Linked DNA regions of Peterkaempfera bronchialis. The protein of the gene in region 1 interacts with the protein of each later gene in a pairwise test. Links are inferred from orthologs where the notes say so. Each region holds a gene or a part of one and is shown on either strand. Other genes may lie near its edges.

The links.
Region 2: the proteins of rplA (region 1) and C7M71_RS17880 interact in binary tests that used the Escherichia coli proteins (3 or more experiments, as listed by UniProt). The link is inferred for Peterkaempfera bronchialis from one-to-one orthologs.
Region 3: the proteins of rplA (region 1) and thrS interact in binary tests that used the Escherichia coli proteins (3 or more experiments, as listed by UniProt). The link is inferred for Peterkaempfera bronchialis from one-to-one orthologs.

What each region holds. Positions count from the first base shown.
Region 1 is NZ_CP031264.1:2,757,848-2,764,316, reverse strand. What follows is about bases 1,215-4,129. They hold rplA (50S ribosomal protein L1), read left to right. Parts: upstream 1,215-2,268; coding sequence 2,269-2,991; downstream 2,992-4,129. Other genes in these bases: C7M71_RS12090 (LolA-like protein), read left to right, coding at 4,008-4,129; C7M71_RS12095 (hypothetical protein), read left to right, coding at 3,127-3,936; rplK (50S ribosomal protein L11), read left to right, coding at 1,751-2,185; C7M71_RS12110 (hypothetical protein), read left to right, coding at 1,382-1,606; nusG (transcription termination/antitermination protein NusG), read left to right, coding at 1,215-1,265. Outside these bases: preprotein translocase subunit SecE, read left to right, coding at 1-209; more of nusG, read left to right, coding at 387-1,214; more of C7M71_RS12090, read left to right, coding at 4,130-4,850; rplJ (50S ribosomal protein L10), read left to right, coding at 5,191-5,754; rplL (50S ribosomal protein L7/L12), read left to right, coding at 5,840-6,223. UniProt on the Escherichia coli protein: One of the primary rRNA binding proteins, it binds very close to the 3'-end of the 23S rRNA. Forms part of the L1 stalk. It is often not seen in high-resolution crystal structures, but can be seen in cryo_EM and 3D reconstruction models.
Region 2 is NZ_CP031264.1:4,006,019-4,012,534, reverse strand. What follows is about bases 2,161-5,122. They hold C7M71_RS17880 (cold-shock protein), read left to right. Parts: upstream 2,161-3,520; coding sequence 3,521-3,724; downstream 3,725-5,122. Other genes in these bases: C7M71_RS17875 (MFS transporter), read left to right, coding at 3,932-5,122; C7M71_RS17885 (menaquinone biosynthetic enzyme MqnA/MqnD family protein), read right to left, coding at 2,329-3,204. In the rest of the region: mqnC (cyclic dehypoxanthinyl futalosine synthase), read right to left, coding at 1-234; C7M71_RS32680 (serine/threonine-protein kinase), read right to left, coding at 360-2,114; more of C7M71_RS17875, read left to right, coding at 5,123-5,170; C7M71_RS17870 (LacI family DNA-binding transcriptional regulator), read right to left, coding at 5,540-6,516.
Region 3 is NZ_CP031264.1:6,592,173-6,598,631, forward strand. Bases 1,332-4,236 are described here. They hold thrS (threonine--tRNA ligase), read left to right. Parts: upstream 1,332-1,746; coding sequence 1,747-3,726; downstream 3,727-4,236. Other genes in these bases: C7M71_RS28175 (hypothetical protein), read left to right, coding at 1,332-1,678; C7M71_RS28185 (alpha/beta fold hydrolase), read left to right, coding at 3,913-4,236. Also shown: C7M71_RS28170 (DUF4365 domain-containing protein), read left to right, coding at 1-427; more of C7M71_RS28175, read left to right, coding at 476-1,331; more of C7M71_RS28185, read left to right, coding at 4,237-4,890; C7M71_RS30860 (hypothetical protein), read left to right, coding at 4,887-6,459. UniProt on the Escherichia coli protein: Catalyzes the attachment of threonine to tRNA(Thr) in a two-step reaction: L-threonine is first activated by ATP to form Thr-AMP and then transferred to the acceptor end of tRNA(Thr). The rate-limiting step is amino acid activation in the presence of tRNA.

The DNA.
Region 1 (6,469 bases):
CCGCGAAGAAGGACAGGAAGGGCGTCTTCGCCCGCCTCGCCCTCTTCTACCGCCAGATCATCGCGGAGCTGCGCAAGGTCGTCTGGCCTACCCGCAACGACCTGGTGACCTACACCACCGTGGTGATCGTCTTCGTGGTGGTCATCATGGCGATCGTTTCGGGCCTCGACTGGAGCTTCGCCAAGCTCAGCTTCTTGGTCTTCGGCTGAGTCGCCGCGACCGCGTCATCGGCACCGATCGGACAATCCCGCTACCGTTGACTCGGTACTGTTGAGGTCCGAGCCGTACACGGACGCTGTTCGCATCGATCTGATTCGAGGACTGGACAGGAGAAGGAAACGGCGCGGAACCGTTCCATCTCTCATCTCCAGGAAGAAGCAGCCACCGTGTCTGAGTCCCCCCTGTACGACGCCGACGAGACCGTCCGCGCGGCGGACGACGCCGTGGAGCGCGACGCGGCCTCCTCGGCCGAGGCCGAGGGCGACACCGCGGAGCAGATCGTCGACGCGGCCGATGCGGACGTGGACGAGGTCGAGGCTGCCGAGGCCGAGGCGGGCGCCCCGGCCGAGGAGGCCGCGCTGCACGTCACCGACGACGCCGAGTCCGAGGCCCAGGAGGCCTTCGAGGGCGGCGCCGAGGAGGCTGAAGAAGCCGAGGACGTGGACCCCGTCGCCAAGTTCCGCGAGGAGCTGCGGCTCGCTCCCGGCGAGTGGTACGTCATCCACACCTACGCGGGCTATGAGAACCGCGTGAAGGCCAACCTGGAGCAGCGCGCCGTCTCGCTGAACGTCGAGGAGTACATCTACCAGGCCGAGGTGCCCCAGGAAGAGGTCGTCCAGATCAAGAACGGCGACCGCAAGACCATCCGCCAGAACAAGCTCCCCGGCTATGTCCTGGTGCGGATGGACCTCACCAACGAGTCCTGGGGCGTGGTCCGCAACACTCCCGGTGTCACCGGCTTCGTGGGCAACGCCTACGACCCGTACCCGCTGACCCTGGACGAGGTCGTCAAGATGCTCGCCCCCGACGTGGAGCGCGCTGCGGCCAAGGAGGCCGGCAAGCCCTCCCCGTCCCGCCCGGTCGAGGTCCAGGTGCTGGACTTCGAGGTGGGCGACTCGGTCACCGTCACCGACGGCCCCTTCGCCACCCTCCAGGCGACCATCAACGAGATCAACCCCGACTCCAAGAAGGTCAAGGGCCTGGTCGAGATCTTCGGTCGGGAGACCCCGGTCGAGCTCTCCTTCGACCAGATCCAGAAGAACTAGCCGTACCAAGGCCCCGAAGGAGCCCCCGGCCGACGGTTTCCCGTCGGCCGGGGGCTCCTTCATGCCTTCGGGGGGAGCGCTACGCTTTCCCTTTCCGTCGGGGAGGGGACAGGCACATGCAGAATCCGTTCAGGGATGGTGGGCCGCTCGACAGGGCGAGGCCGGTGATGTCCTTGCTGCTCGCCATTGCGCTCCTGGTCAGCGGCATGGCGAACCACCGGAACGGCGCCTCGCTGCTGTGGCCGGTGGTGGGTGCCCTGCTGGTGCTGTGGGCGCTGTACGCCCTCTACCGCGACCTGCTCCGCCACCGGCGTTTTGGGCCAGGCGCCGGTTCACGTTAGTCTGGTGCGATGTGTGTGCGTGACCCGGGCAGTGTCCCGTACCCCGCACACACTGCCACCCAAGGCCCTGACGGCCGCTCCTGACGCCTGGCAGCATCCGGCGCGGCGTGTCGGGAAACACCTCTCAGAAGGACCCGGAGAGACATGCCTCCCAAGAAGAAGAAGGTCACGGGGCTCATCAAGCTCCAGATCAACGCCGGCGCCGCCAACCCGGCGCCGCCGGTCGGCCCCGCGCTGGGCCAGCACGGCGTCAACATCATGGAGTTCTGCAAGGCGTACAACGCCGCCACCGAGTCGCAGCGCGGCATGGTGGTGCCGGTGGAGATCACGGTCTACGAGGACCGTACCTTCACGTTCGTCACCAAGACTCCGCCGGCCGCCAAGCTGATCCTGAAGGCCGCGGGCGTGGACAAGGGCTCCGGCGAGCCGCACAAGACCAAGGTCGCCAAGATCACCCGCGACCAGGTCCGTGAGATCGCCACCACCAAGATGCCCGACCTGAACGCCAACGACCTGGACCAGGCCGAGAAGATCATCGCCGGCACCGCCCGGTCGATGGGCGTCACCGTCGAGGGCTGAACCTCCCCCGAGGTTCGTTCCCTGTGGTAGGGCCCGCGCTGGCCCGCAGCCACCACGACTCCGTACAAGACTCAGGAGCAGCAGTGAAGCGCAGCAAGGCTCTGACTGCCGCGGCCGCCAAGATCGACCGCGAGCGTCTCTACGCCCCCCTGGAGGCCATCCGCCTCGCCAAGGCGACCTCCACCACCAAGTTCGACTCGACCGTCGAGATCGCCATGCGCCTGGGTGTCGACCCGCGCAAGGCCGACCAGATGGTCCGCAGCACCGTGAACCTGCCGCACGGCACCGGCAAGACCGCTCGGGTCCTGGTCTTCGCGACCGGTGAGCGTGCGGCGGCCGCGGAGGCTGCGGGCGCCGACATCGTGGGCGCCGACGAGCTGATCGACGAGGTGTCGAAGGGCCGTCTGGACTTCGACGCCGTCGTCGCCACCCCGGACCTCATGGGCAAGGTCGGCCGCCTGGGCCGGGTGCTCGGTCCCCGTGGCCTGATGCCGAACCCGAAGACCGGCACCGTGACCCCGGACGTGGCCAAGGCCGTGACCGAGATCAAGGGCGGCAAGATCGAGTTCCGCGTCGACAAGCACTCGAACCTGCACTTCATCATCGGCAAGTCGTCCTTCTCCGACGAGCAGCTCGTCGAGAACTACGCCGCCGCCCTTGAGGAGGTGCTGCGGGCCAAGCCGTCCGCCGCCAAGGGCCGCTACATCAAGAAGGCCACCGTGTCGACCACCATGGGCCCCGGCGTCCCGGTCGACCCGAACCGCACCCGGAACCTTCTCGTGGAGGAGGACCCCGCGGCGGTCTGACGCCTGCGGTCCGACCCCCCGGGGAAACCTGTCGGCGGGCCCGCACTCCTGGTCATCAGGGGTGCGGGCCCGCTGTCGTTCCGGGCTCGGTAGAGTCCGGGACTGACGCCGCTCCGGGACCGACCGAGGACATCCATGCGCCGTATACGCACCGCTGTCGCCGTAGCCGCCGCTGCGGCGCTCCTCGGCGGTGCCACGGCCTGCGGCGGGGACGGGGGCCGGGAGCGGACGCCGCAGGAGGCGTTCCAAGCCTCGGCGAAGGTCATGGCGGCGGCCGGAGCTGCCAAGGTCGCCCTGGTGCGGCAGGACCCGGCGGACGGCCCGAGCAGCGGCAGCGGGGTGCTCTCCTGGGGGAGCAAGCCCGCCCTGGACCTGGTACTGGACCGGGGGTCCGGCGAGGTCGCCGTGCGGACCCTGGACGGAGTGGTCTACCTGGGGGCCGACGCCGCGCAGACGGTGCGGATGGGCGGCCGGCGGTGGATGAAGTTCGACCCCGAGAAGTCCTCGGGCGGCAACTCGGAGGCGGCCGGGTACTCGACCTGGAGCGAGCAGCTCGACCCGGTGTCCGACCTGGCCGCCCTGGCGGAGGTGGGCACGCTCCAGCGGCTGGGTGAGGAGAGGCTGGGCGACGTCCACACCGTCCACTACCGGGGCACCGCGACGATCCGCGCCCTGGTGGGGGCGACCGGCGACCTCACGGCCGCACAGCGGGTCTCGGTGCTCGGGGCCTATCTGCGGCAGGGCGCCACCAGTGTCACCGCCGACATCTGGATCAACGACAAGGACGAGGTCGTGCAGGAGCGGAAGACCTGCAAGGTCGCCAAGGGGGAGGCGATCACCTCGACCCGCTACTCCGAGATCGGCACCGAGGTGAACATCCAGGCTCCGCTGCCGGACGACACCTTCGACCTCGCGGACGCCGACCCCGGGAACGCAACCGGCTGAGCCGGGGCCCGGCACTACCGGAAGGCGCGGTCCGAAGGGAGAGCGCGGTCCGCAAACCGAGGGGGAGCCCTGTGCAGCAGCGCCGCCTGAGAGCCGCCGGCACCGTCGCGGTGCTGGCCGCCGCCGCCTGCTCCCCCGCAGCCGGGGCGGGCTCGCCGAAGACCGCCGAGCCCGCCCCGGCTGCGGTGCTCGACCTGGTCGGCCGGAACGCCGCCGCGGCCGGTACCGCCCGGGTCTCCATGACGATGCGCATCCCGGGCATCAGCGGGGCCTTCACCGTCGACGGCGTGATGGGGTGGGGCGACCAGATCGGCATGGACATCCAGTACGGCGGCAACGAGGCCATGAAGGGGCTGGACCCGGACGGCTCGGTGCACGCGGTGGCCAAGGGGGCGACCATCTACTACGAGCTGCACGGCCCGGCGATCAGCCGGTTCGGCGGCAAGCACTGGATGAGGATGGACCTGTCCGCCGGGACGGGCGCCCAGGGCGGCGGCGCCACGGAGGCGCAGCTCTACCAGGACCCGTCGGCCGTCGCCAAGGCCCTTACGGCCTCCGGCGACCTCAGGGAGGTCGGCAAGGAGACCGTCGCCGCCGCCGAGACCACCCGCTACTCCGGCTCGGTGCCGGTGGCGAAGCTGGTCGCCGCCGGCTCCGGACTCACCGCGCAGCAGCGGAAGCGCCTGCTCAGGGCGTTGCAGGCGGCGGGCATCGGCGACACCGCCGTCGACCTCTGGGTGGACGCCGAGCAGCTGCCGGTCCGGGTGGTCCGGACGACGCCCACCGAGCAGGGCACCATGACCGTGACGACCGACTTCGCCGACTACGGGACGCCGCTCAAGGTCACCGTCCCACCGGCCTCCGACACGGCGGACCTGGTCGATCTGATGAAGAAGCTGAAGGCGCAGGGCTGACCGGCCGGCTCGGCGCGCGGCCCCTGAGGGGCGATTTGCCCGGGGCCGCCCCCGTCACCTACGCTGTGGCTTGCCAAAGACCGCTGGTTGTCGCCGTGTGCCCGCGAGGGTGCCATGGCGGCCGAAGGATCTGCGAACGAAGTGCAGACGGCCTGCGCAGGTGTGACTGGAGCTTGATCTCCGGCTTCCCCGTGAAGCCGTCGAGATCGCCGCGAGCCCCGTGCGCCTGCGCGCCGGGGCTCTTCTCGTTCTCCCAGCCCCCTTCCTGCGGGACCGGCGCACCAGGTCGACTCTCGAACGGTCGGCCGAGCATCGACATCACGGAAGGAGGCGTAAGCCTATGGCGAGGCCCGACAAGTCTGCCGCTGTCGCGGAGCTCACGGACAAGTTCCGCAGCTCCAACGCGGCCGTGCTGACCGAGTACCGCGGTCTGACCGTGGCGCAGCTCAAGACGCTGCGCCGTTCGCTGGGTGAGAACGCCCAGTACGCCGTGGTGAAGAACACGCTGACCAAGATCGCTGCCAATGAGGCCGGGATCACCGAGCTGGACGACCTGTTCGCGGGTCCGACGGCTGTGGCCTTCGTCACCGGTGACCCGGTGGAGTCGGCCAAGGGTCTGCGTGACTTCGCCAAGGAGAACCCGGCTCTCATCATCAAGGGCGGTGTCCTTGACGGCAAGGCGCTGTCCGCCGATGAGATCAAGAAGCTCGCGGACCTCGAGTCCCGCGAGGTGCTGCTCGCCAAGCTGGCGGGTGGCCTGAAGGCGTCCATGGCCAAGGCCGCGGCGACCTTCCAGGCCCCGCTCACGAAGTTCGCCCGCACCGCGGACGCGCTTCGCAGCAAGGTCGAGCAGGGCGGTGCCGGTACGCCGGCTCCCGCCGCCGAGGACGCGGCCGCCGAGTAGTCGGCAGGCTCACGCCTCGCAGCGGGCCCGTACGCCCGCCGTTATGTACATCCGGCACCCGCCGAATTAGTGGAAGGACGCCATCATGGCGAAGCTGTCGCAGGACGAGCTGCTCGAGGTCTTCGGTGAGATGACCCTGATCGAGCTCTCCGAGTTCGTGAAGGCCTTCGAGGAGAAGTTCGACGTCGAGGCCGCCGCCCCGGTCGCCGTGGCCGGCATCGCCGCCGCTGCCGCCCCGGCCGAGGCCGCCGAGGAGCAGGACGAGTTCGACGTCATCCTCGAGTCCGCCGGTGACAAGAAGATCCAGGTCATCAAGGAGGTCCGCAGCCTGACCTCGCTCGGCCTGAAGGAGGCCAAGGACTTGGTGGACGGCACCCCGAAGCCGGTCCTGGAGAAGGTCAAGAAGGAGGACGCGGAGAAGGCCAAGGCTGCCCTTGAGGCCGCCGGCGCCAAGGTCACCGTCAAGTGACCCTGGTCTCCTGACCGCAGTCTGCTGCGCCGCCCCTCGCGGGCGGTGGGCCGGGGCGGCCACCCGAACGGGTGGCCGCCCCGGCCTTTTCGCTTCGATGGCGCAGTGTGTTCCGGCGAACGGGGTCGGATGCTCGGCTCTGTCGGCGGGGCCCGGTAGGGTGAGCGCTGTTGTCGCCGCACCGCCCTCACCACGGGTTCTCTGCCGGCACAGCAGCGCCGTCGGGCGGCGTTCGCGGAGGTCTCC
Region 2 (6,516 bases), 1.2 Mb from region 1 along the record:
GACGTTGGTGTAGTTGATGTTCCGCTCGATGATGTACGTCGCGATGTGCTCCGTGCCCGCATAGCGCCGCCGCCGCGCGGCGTCGGCGGCCGAGCCCAGGGCGTGCAGGGGGGCGTGCCGGTAGAGGTCGAGCGCCTCTTCGGGGGTGATCCGGCCGCCGGCCGCCGCGCGGTCGAGGACGGACTGGAGGTCGTTCCCGGAGGGTGCGGCGAGGGGCACTGCGGGCTCGGACACCTGGCGTCCTTTCCTACAAACGGGTCGTGGTTGGTACGGCCGGCAGACCGCCGGACCAGCCTACGCCAGCGTCTTCCGCGCCCCCGATCACGCCCGCCCCCGATCACGCCCGCCCGGGGCGCCGGTCAGCCCTGCCGGGCCAGGTCTCCGGAGGGGTCGGTCCCCGATGCGTCGGCGACCTCCAGGTGCAGGGTGCCGTCGTCGTTGAGGGTGTAGGTCTGCGTCTCGGGGGTGGTGGTGCAGCTGGTGTTGCCGCCGGAGGGCTCCTCCCGAACCACGATCCGGCGGGGCCCCACGGAGAGCAGCGTTCCCTGGCCGAGGCAGTAACTTCCCTTGGTCAGCTGGGAGTTGTTGCGGGATTCGGTGACCACGGCGCCCTTGGCTCCCTGCCGTACCGTCACCTCGAAGGTGCTGGAGAGCGGCACCAGCTTGGTGGTGATGTCGCCGCTCCACCTGCCGAGCAGGGCGGCGGGCACCTGCCCGTCCTGCTTCCCGGTGGCGGTGGTGGAGGGCTCCCCGGACGGGGTCTCCTCCCCGGTCTCGGTGGTGGAGGGCTCCCCGGACGGCGTCGTCTGCCCGGTGGTGGTGGCGGTGTCCGACCCCCCGGCCGGGGTGACCTGCCCGGTGGCGGCGGCGCCGGAGCCGCCGGACGGGGTCTCCTTCCCGCCGTCCGCCAGCCGCAGGACCAGTGCGGTGGCGCCGCCGATGAGCAGCAGCGCCCCGACGGCGGCGGCCGTCCTGGCGCCCGGCCCCCAGCGCCCGGCCCGGGGTCTCTGCCCGGGTACGGCGTCCGGTACGGCGTCCGACACGGCGGTGGGCACGCCGGTGGCCTCGGCGGGCGGGGCGCCGCCGCCCAGCGGCCGGGTGGGCACCCATCCCTCGGGCGGCGGCCCGAACGACCCGGAGGCCGCCGAGACCCCGGAGCCGTCCGTCCCGGTGCCCGGTGCGTCCCAGGGCGCGGGGGCCTGCTCGGCCGCCTCGCCCTCCAGGTCCAGCAGCTCCACCGCGCGCCGCCCCACCGCCGCCGAAAGGGCCGCCGGCAGCCAGCCGTCGCGCAGCAGCCGTACCGTCTCCCCGCCGGCGGCCAGCGCCTCCCGCAGTGCGTCGGGGGTCGGCCGCGCCGCCGCCTCCTTGGCCAGGCACGCCTCCACGACCTGCCGCAGCGGGCCGTCCAGGGCGCCCAGGCCCGGCCGCTCGTGTACCACCCGGTAGAGCAGCACCGCCGCGCTCACGCCCTCGCCGAACGGCGGGACCCCGGTGGCCGCGTACGCCAGCACGGCGCCCAGCGAGAAGACGTCGCTCGCCGGGCCCGCCTCATGGCCGCCCGCCTGCTCGGGGGACATATAGCCGGGCGAGCCGACCACATAGCCGGACCGGGTGAGCGCGGTGGCCGCGTCCAGCGCGCGGGCGATGCCGAAGTCGATCAGGCGCGGACCGTCCAGCGCCAGCAGCACATTGGAGGGCTTGACGTCGCGGTGCACCAGCCCGGTGGCGTGCACCGCGCCCAGCGCCTCGGCGAGCCCGGCGCCCAGCGCCCGCACCGTCTGCTCGGGCAGCGGCCCGGTCTCCCTGACGGCCGCGTCCAGGGCCGGTCCGGCGACATAGCCGGTGGCCACCCAGGGCCGGGGGCCCTCGGTGTCGGCGTCCAGGACCGGCGCCGTCCACGCCCCGCCGACCCGGCGGGCCGCCGCCACCTCCTGCCGGAAGCGGGCCCGGAACTCGCCGTCGTCGGCCAGGTCGGAGCGCACCACCTTCACCGCGACGGTCCGGCCGCCCCCGGTACGGCCCAGGTAGACCCGGCCCATCCCGCCCGCACCCAGCCGCCGCAGCAGCCGGTAGCCGCCGACCTGCCGCGGGTCGTCCGCCCCCAGCGGTTCCATGGCCCGTCCCCTTCCCTGCCGCCCTGCAAGCCCCTGCCGGCCTTGCCGCCCCTGCGGCCCTGCCGCCCCTGCCGCCGGCGGGACCCCGGCGGCGCTGCCTGCCAGGGCCCCGGGGGCTCCCCGCCACGGTACCCGGGCCCGCCATCGGCCAAGCGCCGGTTCCCCGGCTGTGGCCCGGCTGCTGCGGAACGGTGATACCGGCCGCCGTCAGCCGTCAGCCGTCCAGCAGCCGTACCCGCACATCCGGCGGGAAGCCGCTGTCCCGGCCGACCCGGCGGGCGAACTCGGCGATCCCGGCCAACTGCCCGCCGCCGAGGGAGAAGTCCAGCGCGCCGGTGAAGTACCGCTCCAGCACCTCGGCGTCGAAAGCCTCCCAGCGGGCAGCCTGCTCGGCCACCTTGGGCGCCTCCTCCATCGACAGGTCACGGGAGTCCAGAAACGCCCGGTGCACCTCGCGCACCGCCTCCGGCTCCCGCTCGGCGAAGTCGCGCCGCACCGCCCAGAGCGCGAAGACGAAGGGCAGGCCGGTCCACTCCTTCCACATGGCGCCCAGGTCGTGCACCTCCAGGCCCAGCCGGGGCGCCTCATAGAGGTTGGCCCGCAGCGCCGCATCGCCGATCAGCACGGCGGCGTCGGCCTCGCGCATCATCTCGGCCAGGTCGGGCGGGCAGCTGAAGTACTCGGGGCGCACCCCCTCGCGCTCCTCCAGCAGCAGTTGCGCCAGCCGTACCGAGGTGCGGCTGGTGGAACCGAGGGCGACCCGGCGCCCGTCCAGCTCGGCCAGCGGCACCTGGCTGACGATCACGCACGACATCACGGGCCCGTCGCTGCCGACCGCGATATCGGGCAGCACCAGCAGTTCGTCGGCGTGGCGAAGGTACTCCACACAGGTGATCGGGCCGATGTCGAGTTCACCGGTCACCAGTCTGTCGCTGAGCTTCTCGGGAGTGTCCTTGGTGAGGTCCAGATCGAGCAGGCTTCCGGTCCTGGCGAGCCCCCAGTAGATGGGAAGGCAGTTCAGGAACTGGATGTGGCCCACCCGGGGCCGCGTGGGTACGGGGCGGCCCCCGTCGGCAGTTGTCGTTTCCACTCTCGGAGGTTATGCCCGGCCCCTGGAACCGTCCGGCGCGGGGGCCCGGCGGACGACTCCCGGAGCGGCGCGACACACCCGCGTGCGCGTAAGTCATCCCTGGCAGGGGCGCAAGGTGCGTGCTACGGTTCTCGCAGTTGCAGTTTGATTTCCCTTGCAGTACTTGAAGCCTGCGGAGCATGTGACCGCGGGCTTTTCGTAGTTTTTCAGCACTATGCAGAAACTTCGGATGAACTTCCGGGGGCAGGGCGATCAGCGCAGCGGACCGGGGACCACGAGGTGTGGTTCCCTTCACGTCCCTCGCAAGGAGAACGGTATGGCGACCGGAACCGTCAAGTGGTTCAACGCCGAGAAGGGCTTCGGCTTCATCGCCCAGGAGGGCGGCGGCCCCGACGTCTTCGTCCACTACTCCGCCATCAACGCGAACGGTTTCCGCTCGCTGGAGGAGAACCAGGCTGTGTCGTTCGACGTGACCCAGGGCCCGAAGGGCCCGCAGGCCGAGAACGTCAGCGTCATCTGACCATCCTCTGATCGCCCGGAGTTCCCGGTACGCCCCGCGCATGCCGGAACTCCACTCGGTGGCCACGACGAGCACCACCCAAGGGGGCCCGCGCGTATCCGTACGCGACGGGCCCCCTGCCTTGTGTCCGGACGGCTTGACCGACTGGAGGTTATACGTATAACTTCCTAGGGTTTGCACCCCTCTGCCCCCAGGAGAGCACCCGCCGTGGGCTACCTCACCCTGCTGCGCGGCCCGCATGTCGCGCGGCTGCTGGTCGGCACCCTCGTCGGCCGCCTCCCCTCCGGGATGACCGCCCTGGTCATCGCGCTGGCCCTGCGCGAGGCCCACGCCCCCTACAGCCGGATCGGCGCGGTCACCGCCGCCTATGCGGTCGCCGCCGCGATCGGCGGCCCGGTGCTCGGCCGGCTGGTCGACCGGGCGGGGCAGCCCCGGGTGCTGCTGGTCTCCGCCGCCCTCGCGGGCCTCGGCTATGCGCTGCTCGCGGTCGCCCCCGGCGAGGCGGCAGCCGCCTTCGGCGGCGCGGTGCTCGCCGGGCTGGCGATGCCCCCGCTGGAGCCGTGCCTGCGCGCCCTCTGGCCGCACATCGTCGAGGAGAAGCAGCTCGACACCGCCTACGCCTTCGACTCCGCCGCCCAGCAGCTGCTCTATGTCGTCGGCCCGCTCGCGGTGGCCGTGATCGCCGCCGCCGCCTCCCCCACCGCCGCCCTGTGGATCGCCGCCGGGCTGGGCCTGGCCGGGGCGCTGGTCGTCGCCACCGCCGCCCCCGCCCGCAGCTGGACCGCCCCGCCCCGCGAGGCCGGCTCCGGACTGCTCGGCCCGCTCCGCTCCACCGGACTGGTCCTGCTGCTGATCGGCCTGGCCGGGGCCGGCTGGGCGCTCGGCTCCCAGGCGGTGCTCTACGTCGCCTACGCCGAGGCCCACTCCGGCGGGCTGCCGGGCGGCGCCGGGACCCTGCTGGCGGTCGCCGCCTCCGGCGGACTGGTCGGCGCCCTGATCTACGGCGCGGTGCCCTGGCGGGCCGCCGTCGCCACCCGTACCTGGGTACTGGCCTCGGTGATGGCGGCGGGCTTCCTCTCGCTCGTGCTGCTGCCCGCCCCCGGTGTGATGACCGTGCTCTCCTTCTTCACCGGGCTGGGGCTGGCCCCGCTGCTGGCCGCCGCCTTCGTCCTGATCGGCGAACTGGCCCCGCCCGGCACCACGACCGAGGCATTCGCCTGGCTGGTCACCGTGATCTCCACCGGCAACGCGGCGGGCGCCGCCGTCTCCGGCGTGCTGGTGGACGGCTCGCTCCGGGCCGCGGCGGTCTGCGGCGCGGCCGGCATCTGTGCGGGCGCCCTGCTGCTCCTCACCACCCGCCGCCGCCTCACCCCGAGCACCCCCTCGGTACACCTCCCCACCCCCCGCCCAGCCCCCGAGGACACCCCCACCCCGGCCCTGGGCTAGCCACCCGCAGGGCTCCCAGCCCAGCCACCCCGCAGGCTCACCCCCGCGCCCCCGAGGACACCCGCACAGCGCCGCTCGGCCGACTGCTCCGGGCCCAGGTCCGCCCGCCCCGCGCCACCCGAGCTGATCGACCGCACCCCCGCGCTCACCAACGCCCTGGTCGCGCACACAGCCACCCCGCAGACCCGCTCACCGCCCGCACCCCGCCCCTCACCACCACGCCCCCGAGGACACCCGCACAGCGCCGCTCGGCCGACTGCTCCGGGCCCAGGTCCGCCCGCACCGCACCACACGAGCTGATCGACCGCACCCCCGCGCCGCCACCGCGCTCACCAACAAGCCGGACCGGCCGCCCCCAGGCCAGACGCCTCAGCGCAGCGGTGCCGCAGCGGCCGTGGAGGCGCGCACCACCAGGGACGTCGGCAGCGGGTCCGGGGCGTGGGCGGGTTCGCCGCGCAGCAGGGCGGCGAGGGCCGCGACGCCGTGGCGGCCGAGCTGTTCGCCGGGGAGGTCGACGGTGGTGAGGGGCGGGGTGAGCAGTTCGGCGGCGGTGATGTTGTCCATGCCGACCACGGACACATCGGCCGGGATGCGCAGCCCCAGCTCGGCCGCCGCCTGGTAGACCCCGGAGGCGACCACGTCGTCGTCGCACATCACGGCGTGCGGGCGGCGCGGGCCGGTGAGCAGGGTGCGGGCGGCGGCCCGGGCGGCGGCCAGGCCCTCGTTGAGGCTGACCCCCACCTCGACCACCTCCAGGCCGTGTGCGGCCTCCTCGAAGGCGGCCTGCCGGGAGCGGAAGGTGTGTGCCGAGAGGGTGGAGCGCAGATGTCCGATGCGGCGGTGGCCGAGGGCGGCCAGGTGTTCCACGGCGGCGCGCATGCCGTCGGCGACGTCCAGTTCGACGGTGAGCCGGCGGGCGGCGCCCCGGGCGTGGGCGGGGTCGGAGTCCAGGAAGACCACGGGGGTGGACTCGGGCAGTTCGCCGAGCTGGCTGTCGTCGGGCGAGCAGACCACCAGGCCGTCGAACTGGCTGGTGGTGGAGGCGCGGGCGAGGGTGGCGCTGCTCCAGCCGGAGCTGACGACCACCGCCAGCCCGTGCTCGCCCGCCTCCTCGTGGGCGCCCTCCAGCACCCGGGCGAAGAACGGGCCGAGGATATTGGGTACGGCCAGCAGGATCAGCCCGGTGCGGCCCAGCCGCAGTTGGCGGCCGGCCGCGTGCGGGCGGTAGCCGAGGGTGCGGGCGGCGTCCCGTACCCGCTCGCGGGTGGCCTCGGAGACGCGGTGGGCGCCGCCGCTGTCGGAGAAGACCAGCGAGACGGTGGCCTGCGACACGCCCGCCAGGCGTG
Region 3 (6,459 bases), 3.8 Mb from region 1 along the record:
GCTCTCCCAGCCGTTCCCGGACAACGGCATCGACTGGCACCTCAGCCATGGCTCGGCGGCCCATGCGGCGGACGACGAGGTGACCATCAAGGTGCAGCTCAAGGCCACCCAGCAGACCGCTCCCTGCCCGGCGGGCCCGTACTTCAGCTTCACCCTGGACAACGACCATCTGCGCAAGCTGGCCCGGTCCCGGGTCGCGGTCCACCGGATCCTGGTGGTGATGCTGCTGCCCCGGTCGGTGGACGACTGGCTGCTGGCCCGGCCCGACCGGCTGGAGCTGCGCCACTGCTGCTACTGGGTCAACCTGGCGGGGCACCCGGTCACCGGGAAGCGGCGCACCAATGTGCGCATCCCCACGGAGCGGGTCTTCGACGACCGTGCGCTCTGCGCGATCATGGCGCGCGTCGGCGCGGGCGGCAGCCCGTGACCCCGCGCGGCCTGCGGAATGGACGGCCACGACGGCGGGAGGCGCGGCATGGCGGCGACAGGACGTGACAGCGGCGCGGCGGACCGGGACGGCCCGCTGCCGAACCCGTCCCGGGTCGACCCGGGGGTGCTGGCCGCGCTGCTGGCCCGGCAGGGCTGGGTGCGGCGCGGCGGACCGGCCGGGCGCTATGGGCGCTGGACGCCGCCCGGCGACGGCGCGGGGGCCGGGCTGAGCCTGCTGGTGCCGGCCGGGCCGGGCTTCGACGACGCCGCCGACCTGCTGGCCGAGGCCGTCGCCGCGCTGGCCCGCTCGCGGCTGCCGTCCGCCCGCGCGGTGCTGCTGGCGCTCAGCGTGCCCGGGGACGAGGTCCGCTGGGAGCGCGAGGTGCCCGGTACGGGGGGCGCGGTCCCCTGGGACTCCGAGGACGCGCTGCGCGGCGCGGCCGGGGCGATGCTCCGGGCGGCGGCCAAGGCGGCCCACACCCGGTGCGGCTACTTCGGCGCCCGGCTGGACGGGCAGGCCGCCGCCTTTCTGCGCCGGGTGCTGGTCGCGGAGCCCGGCAGCGGTGGCGGTCGGCTCACCGCGTACACGCCCGCTCCGGAGGGGCGCGGGGTGACCACCACCCTGGTCCGGGCCCTGGAGGCGCTGCGGGACGCGGTGGACTACCGACGCGCCACCGGCCGCCTGGACGCCTTCGACCAGGCGGTGCCGGCCGGGGTCAGCCGGGAGCTGGTGGGGGCGGTGGAGCGGCTGGTGCGCGGCAGCGAGGGCGCCGGGATCGCGCTCGCCTGGTCGCCTGCGGCCGGACCGCCGCGCGGCTTCGCCGACCCGCGTCCGGCGGTGGAGTTCTCCCCGGGCGACCTGCCGGCGCTGGCGGAGGCGGCCGAGCGGCTGGTGCTCGGCGAACCGTCCGTGGAGGTGCGGATCACCGCCGCCGTGGTGCGGCGCGGGCGGCCCGGGCCGGACGGCTCCGGCACGGTGCGGCTGCGGGTGCTGGCCGGTGCGGAGGTGGCCGAGGTCCGCGCCCGGCTGGACGGGGAGGCGTACCGCACGGCGCTGCGCGCCCGGCAGACCGGGGTGCCGCTGCGGCTCAGCGGCCGGCTGGAGCGCGACGGCGGCTTCCGGAGGCTCACCGGCGCCCGCGATCTGACGCTCTGCGAACTGGACGGCACGGAGCGCGAGCGGCTGCTCAAGGCGCTGCGGGAGCGCCCGGAGGGGATCCCCGTGGGCGGCGAGGAGGAGGCTCCTTAATTCTCGGTACCATCGTCAGCGCAGCCCGTACGCTGCGAGGAACGTTTTCCGCGAGTCAGGAGAGACCGGTGTCGGACGTCCGTGTGATCATCAACCGCGAACCCGATCGGGAAGAGCGCGTGGTGACCACGGGCACTACCGCCGCAGAACTCTTCCCGGGCGACCGCTCCATCGTCGCCGCCCGGGTGGCCGGGGAGCTCAAGGACCTGGCGTACCAGCTCCAGGACGGCGACGAGGTGGAGCCCGTCGCCCTCGCCAGCGAGGACGGCCTGGCGATCCTGCGGCACTCCACCGCGCATGTCATGGCGCAGGCGGTGCAGGAGATCTTCCCCGAGGCCAAGCTGGGCATCGGCCCGCCGATCAAGGACGGCTTCTACTACGACTTCGACGTGGAGAAGCCGTTCCACCCCGATGACCTCAAGGCCATCGAGAAGAAGATGCAGGAGATCGTCAAGCGCGGTCAGCGCTTCTCCCGCCGCCCGGTGACCGACGACGCCGCCCGCGAGGAGCTGGCCGCCGAGCCGTACAAGCTGGAGCTGATCGGCCTCAAGGGGTCGGCCGCCGATGCCGCCGACGGCGCCTCCGCCGAGGTCGGCGCCGGCCAGCTCACCATCTACGACAACCTGGACGCCAAGACCGGCGAGCTGTGCTGGAAGGACCTCTGCCGGGGTCCGCACCTGCCCACCACCCGCCTCATCCCGGCCTTCAAGCTGATGCGCAGCGCCGCCGCCTACTGGCGCGGCAGCGAGAAGAACAAGCAGCTCCAGCGGATCTACGGCACCGCCTGGCCGTCCAAGGACGAGCTCAAGGCGTACCTGGACTTCCTCGCCGAGGCCGAGAAGCGCGACCACCGCAAGCTCGGCGCCGAGCTTGACCTCTTCTCCATCCCCGAGGAGATCGGCTCCGGCCTGGCCGTCTTCCACCCCAAGGGCGGCATCATGCGCCGGGTGATGGAGGACTACTCGCGCAGGCGGCACGAGGAGGCGGGGTACGAGTTCGTCTACACCCCGCACGCCACCAAGGGCACCCTCTTCGAGGTCTCCGGCCACCTGGACTGGTACGCCGACGGCATGTACCCGCCCATGAAGCTCGACGGGGACATCGACTACTACCTCAAGCCGATGAACTGCCCCATGCACAACCTGATCTTCAGGTCCCGGGGCCGGTCCTACCGCGAACTGCCGCTGCGGCTCTTCGAGTTCGGCACCGTCTACCGCTACGAGAAGTCCGGCGTGGTGCACGGGCTCACCCGCGCCCGGGGCTTCACCCAGGACGACGCGCACATCTACTGCACCAAGGAGCAGATGCCGCAGGAGCTGGACTCGCTGCTCAGCTTTGTGCTGGACCTGCTGCGTGACTACGGCCTCAACGACTTCTACCTGGAGCTCTCCACCCGGGACCCGGAGAAGTCCATCGGCACCGACGAGGTCTGGGAGGAGGCCACCGAGACCCTGCGGCAGGCCGCCCAGAAGCAGAACCTCGAACTCGTCCTGGATCCGGGCGGCGCCGCCTTCTACGGTCCCAAGATCTCCGTGCAGGCCCGGGACGCCATCGGCCGCACCTGGCAGATGTCCACCATCCAGGTCGACTTCAACCTGCCCGAGCGGTTCGAGCTGGAGTACCAGGGCGGGGACGGCAACCGCCAGCGCCCGGTGATGATCCACCGCGCCCTCTTCGGCTCCATCGAGCGGTTCTTCGCGGTGCTGCTGGAGCACTACGCCGGCGCCATGCCGCCGTGGCTGGCCCCGGTCACCGTCGTCGGCATCCCGATCACCGACGAGCATGTGCCCTACCTCCAGGAGGTCGCGGCCAAGCTGCGGGCCGAGGGGGTCCGGGTGGAGGTCGACGCCTCGGACGACCGGATGCAGAAGAAGATCCGCAACGCCCAGAAGGCCAAGATCCCCTTCATGCTGCTGGCCGGTGCGGAGGACATCGCGGCGGACGCGGTCTCCTTCCGCTACCGCAGCGGCGAGCAGAAGAACGGGGTGCCGGTGGACGAGGCCGTCGCGGAGATCGTCAAGGCGGTCCGGGACCGGGTCCAGGTCTGACCCGGCGCGGTACCGCTCCGGAGCGCCCTGTTCGAATCGGGGCGCTCCGGCCGATTACCAGATCCGGTTCGGCTGTGCGGGTGATCCGCTCCATCCAATCCTAAAGAATGAAAAAGGCGGCCCTTTTCACTCCTGTGAGTGAAGGGCCGCTTTCTTTGCCCTCGGCCTCCTGGCACTCTCTCTGCCATGGGCCGACGAGTCGAAGAATCCGGAGAGCCAACGCCGTCGGCGACGTCGGCGGATTACCCGTTCACCTCACGCTGGTTCGACCACGGCGCCTATCGCCAGCACTATCTGGACGAGGGCGACGGGTCGCCCGTACTGATGCTGCACGGCAACCCGAGCTGGAGCTACTACTGGCGGCACCTGGTCGCCGGGTTGCGGGACTCCCACCGGTGCGTGGTCCCGGACCACATCGGCATGGGGCTTTCGGCGCGGCCCGCCGAGCGCGACTACCGCTACACCCTGGCCTCGCGGGTGGACGACCTGGAGGCGCTCACCAGCCATCTGGTGGCCCACGGCGGTGCGCCCTCCTCGGGGTGGACGCTGGTCATGCACGACTGGGGCGGGCCCATCGGCATGGCCTGGGCCGCGCGCCACCCGGACCTGGTCGCCCGGCTGGTGGTGCTCAACACCGCCGCCTTCCCGAGCCCCTTCGGCCCGCGCCTCCCGCTGACCCTGCGGCTGCCGCTCTGGGCGGTCCGGCGGACGCGCCTCGCCCGCCACCTGGTGCTCCGCCGCAACGCCATGGCCAGGGGAGCGGCCCGCTACGGGGTGACCCACCGGATGGCCCCCCAGGTCAGGGCGGGGTACCTGGCGCCCTATGGCACCCCCGAGGACCGGCTGGCCATCCTGCGGTTCATCCAGGACATCCCGGTCTCCCCGGCCGACCGGGCCTGGGACGAACTGCTGGCCGCCGACCGGGCCACCGCCCTGCTGGCCGACCGACCGGTGCTCATCGGCTGGGGCGCGCGCGACCCGGTGTTCCGCCGCGCCTTCCTGGACGAATGGCGACGCCGCTTTCCCGACGCGGACTGCCGAATCCACTCCCGTTCCGGCCACTACATTATGGAGGACCAGCGGGACGCAATGGTGGCGGAAATCCGCGCTTTCCTGGCGGACGATTCCCGAATGCGGGACGGAGCGGGAGAGCGGCGGCCATGACGACGCCCCCGGCCGTCGGCGCGGCCGAGACGCTGGGCATGGCCATTGTCGGAATCGGCTGCCATGCGGAGCCTTTCACCACGGTGGACGAGCTGGAACGCGCGCTGTTCGAAGGACGTGCCGACCTCGCTACGCGGGTGCGCCCGCCCGACGCCGCCGACCAGGACGGCTCGCCGGTGGCCCGGGCCGCCCGCCAGGCACTCCGGGACGGCGGCGCGGAGACCGGCGAGCCGATCGCCGCCGCGCTCCTTGTGCTGGCCGAGGAGAAGGCGGACCCCGAGGCCGGCCGGCGGCTCGCACAGCGGCTCGCCACCTCCGGCCCGGTGGACACCCTGGCCGGAGACGACGGCGACCTGGCGGAGGCGCTGCGCCGGGCACACCGCGTGCTCCGCCTCGGCGGGGACGTCCTGGTCTGCGCCGAGGACTCCGGCGGGGCGGTGGCGGTGCTGCTCACCGATGCCGCTCGGGACCGCCGACGGGCCTATGCGGTGCTGGACGCCATGGCGGTCGGGCAGCGCGGAGCGGCGGACCGGGTCGCGCTGGAGGCCCTGGGCAGCAGGGCGCTCGACCCCCGGGACGTCGAGTACCTCGGTCTGTACGGCGCGGACGCCGCCGAGCGGGACGCGACCGCGGCCGAGCTGGGCCGGGTCTGGTCGGCCGAGGCGGTCGGGGTACGGCACAGTGTGCTGGCCCCGACCGGGGAGAGCGGGCCGCGGGCCATGCTCACCGCCGTGGTCCGGGCCGCCCTCTGCCTGCACCACTGCTATCTGCCCGCCGTCCCCGAGGCGGTCACTTGCGAGTCGGTCATTGACGAGTCGGCCACTGACGAGGCGGCCACCGCCCGGTCGTCGCGGCAGGGGCCATCTGGGGAGCGGTCCGGGCTGTACCTGCCCTCCGGCAGCCACCCATGGCTGCGGCCCTCCGCCGCCGCCCCACGGCGGGCGTCCGTGGCGGCGGGGACCGGCGACCACCGGGCGTATCTGCTGCTGTCCGGGGCGGCCGAGCGGGGCGCCCTGGTGCACACCGACTGGTCGCGGGTGACCGACCTGGCACTGCTGCCGGTATGCGGCCGGGACCCCGACGACCTGGTCCGCGCCGTCGCCCGGACGCGGGACGCGCTGGACGGCGGCGCCGACCTCGCGGCACTCGCCGCCCGCTCGGCCGAGGAGTCGGCGGGCGCGGCGCTGCGCGCGGTCTTCTGCGTGACCCCGGAGTCGGTGGGCCGGGAGCTCGGGCTGGCCCTGGGCTCGCTGCCGCGCACCCTGGCGGAGGGCCGGGACTGGGCCAGCCCCGGCGGCAGCTGCTGCGCGGCCCGGCCGATCGGGCCCGGCGGCGGGGTCGCCCTGGTCTTCCCCGGCATCTTCGGCGCCTTCCCGGGGTTCGGACGCGACCTGCTCCGCTGCTTCCCCGGGGAGCTCGCCGCCGTCGGGGAGTCGGCGTTCCGACGCGACGCCGGGTGCGGCGGGGAACTGGTGCGGCGGCTGCTGGGCAAGGACGCCGCCGAAGCGGAACTCGCGGCGCTGGAGCGGGAGCTGTACGGCGACGCCGCCGGGCTGACCGAGGTGGGGA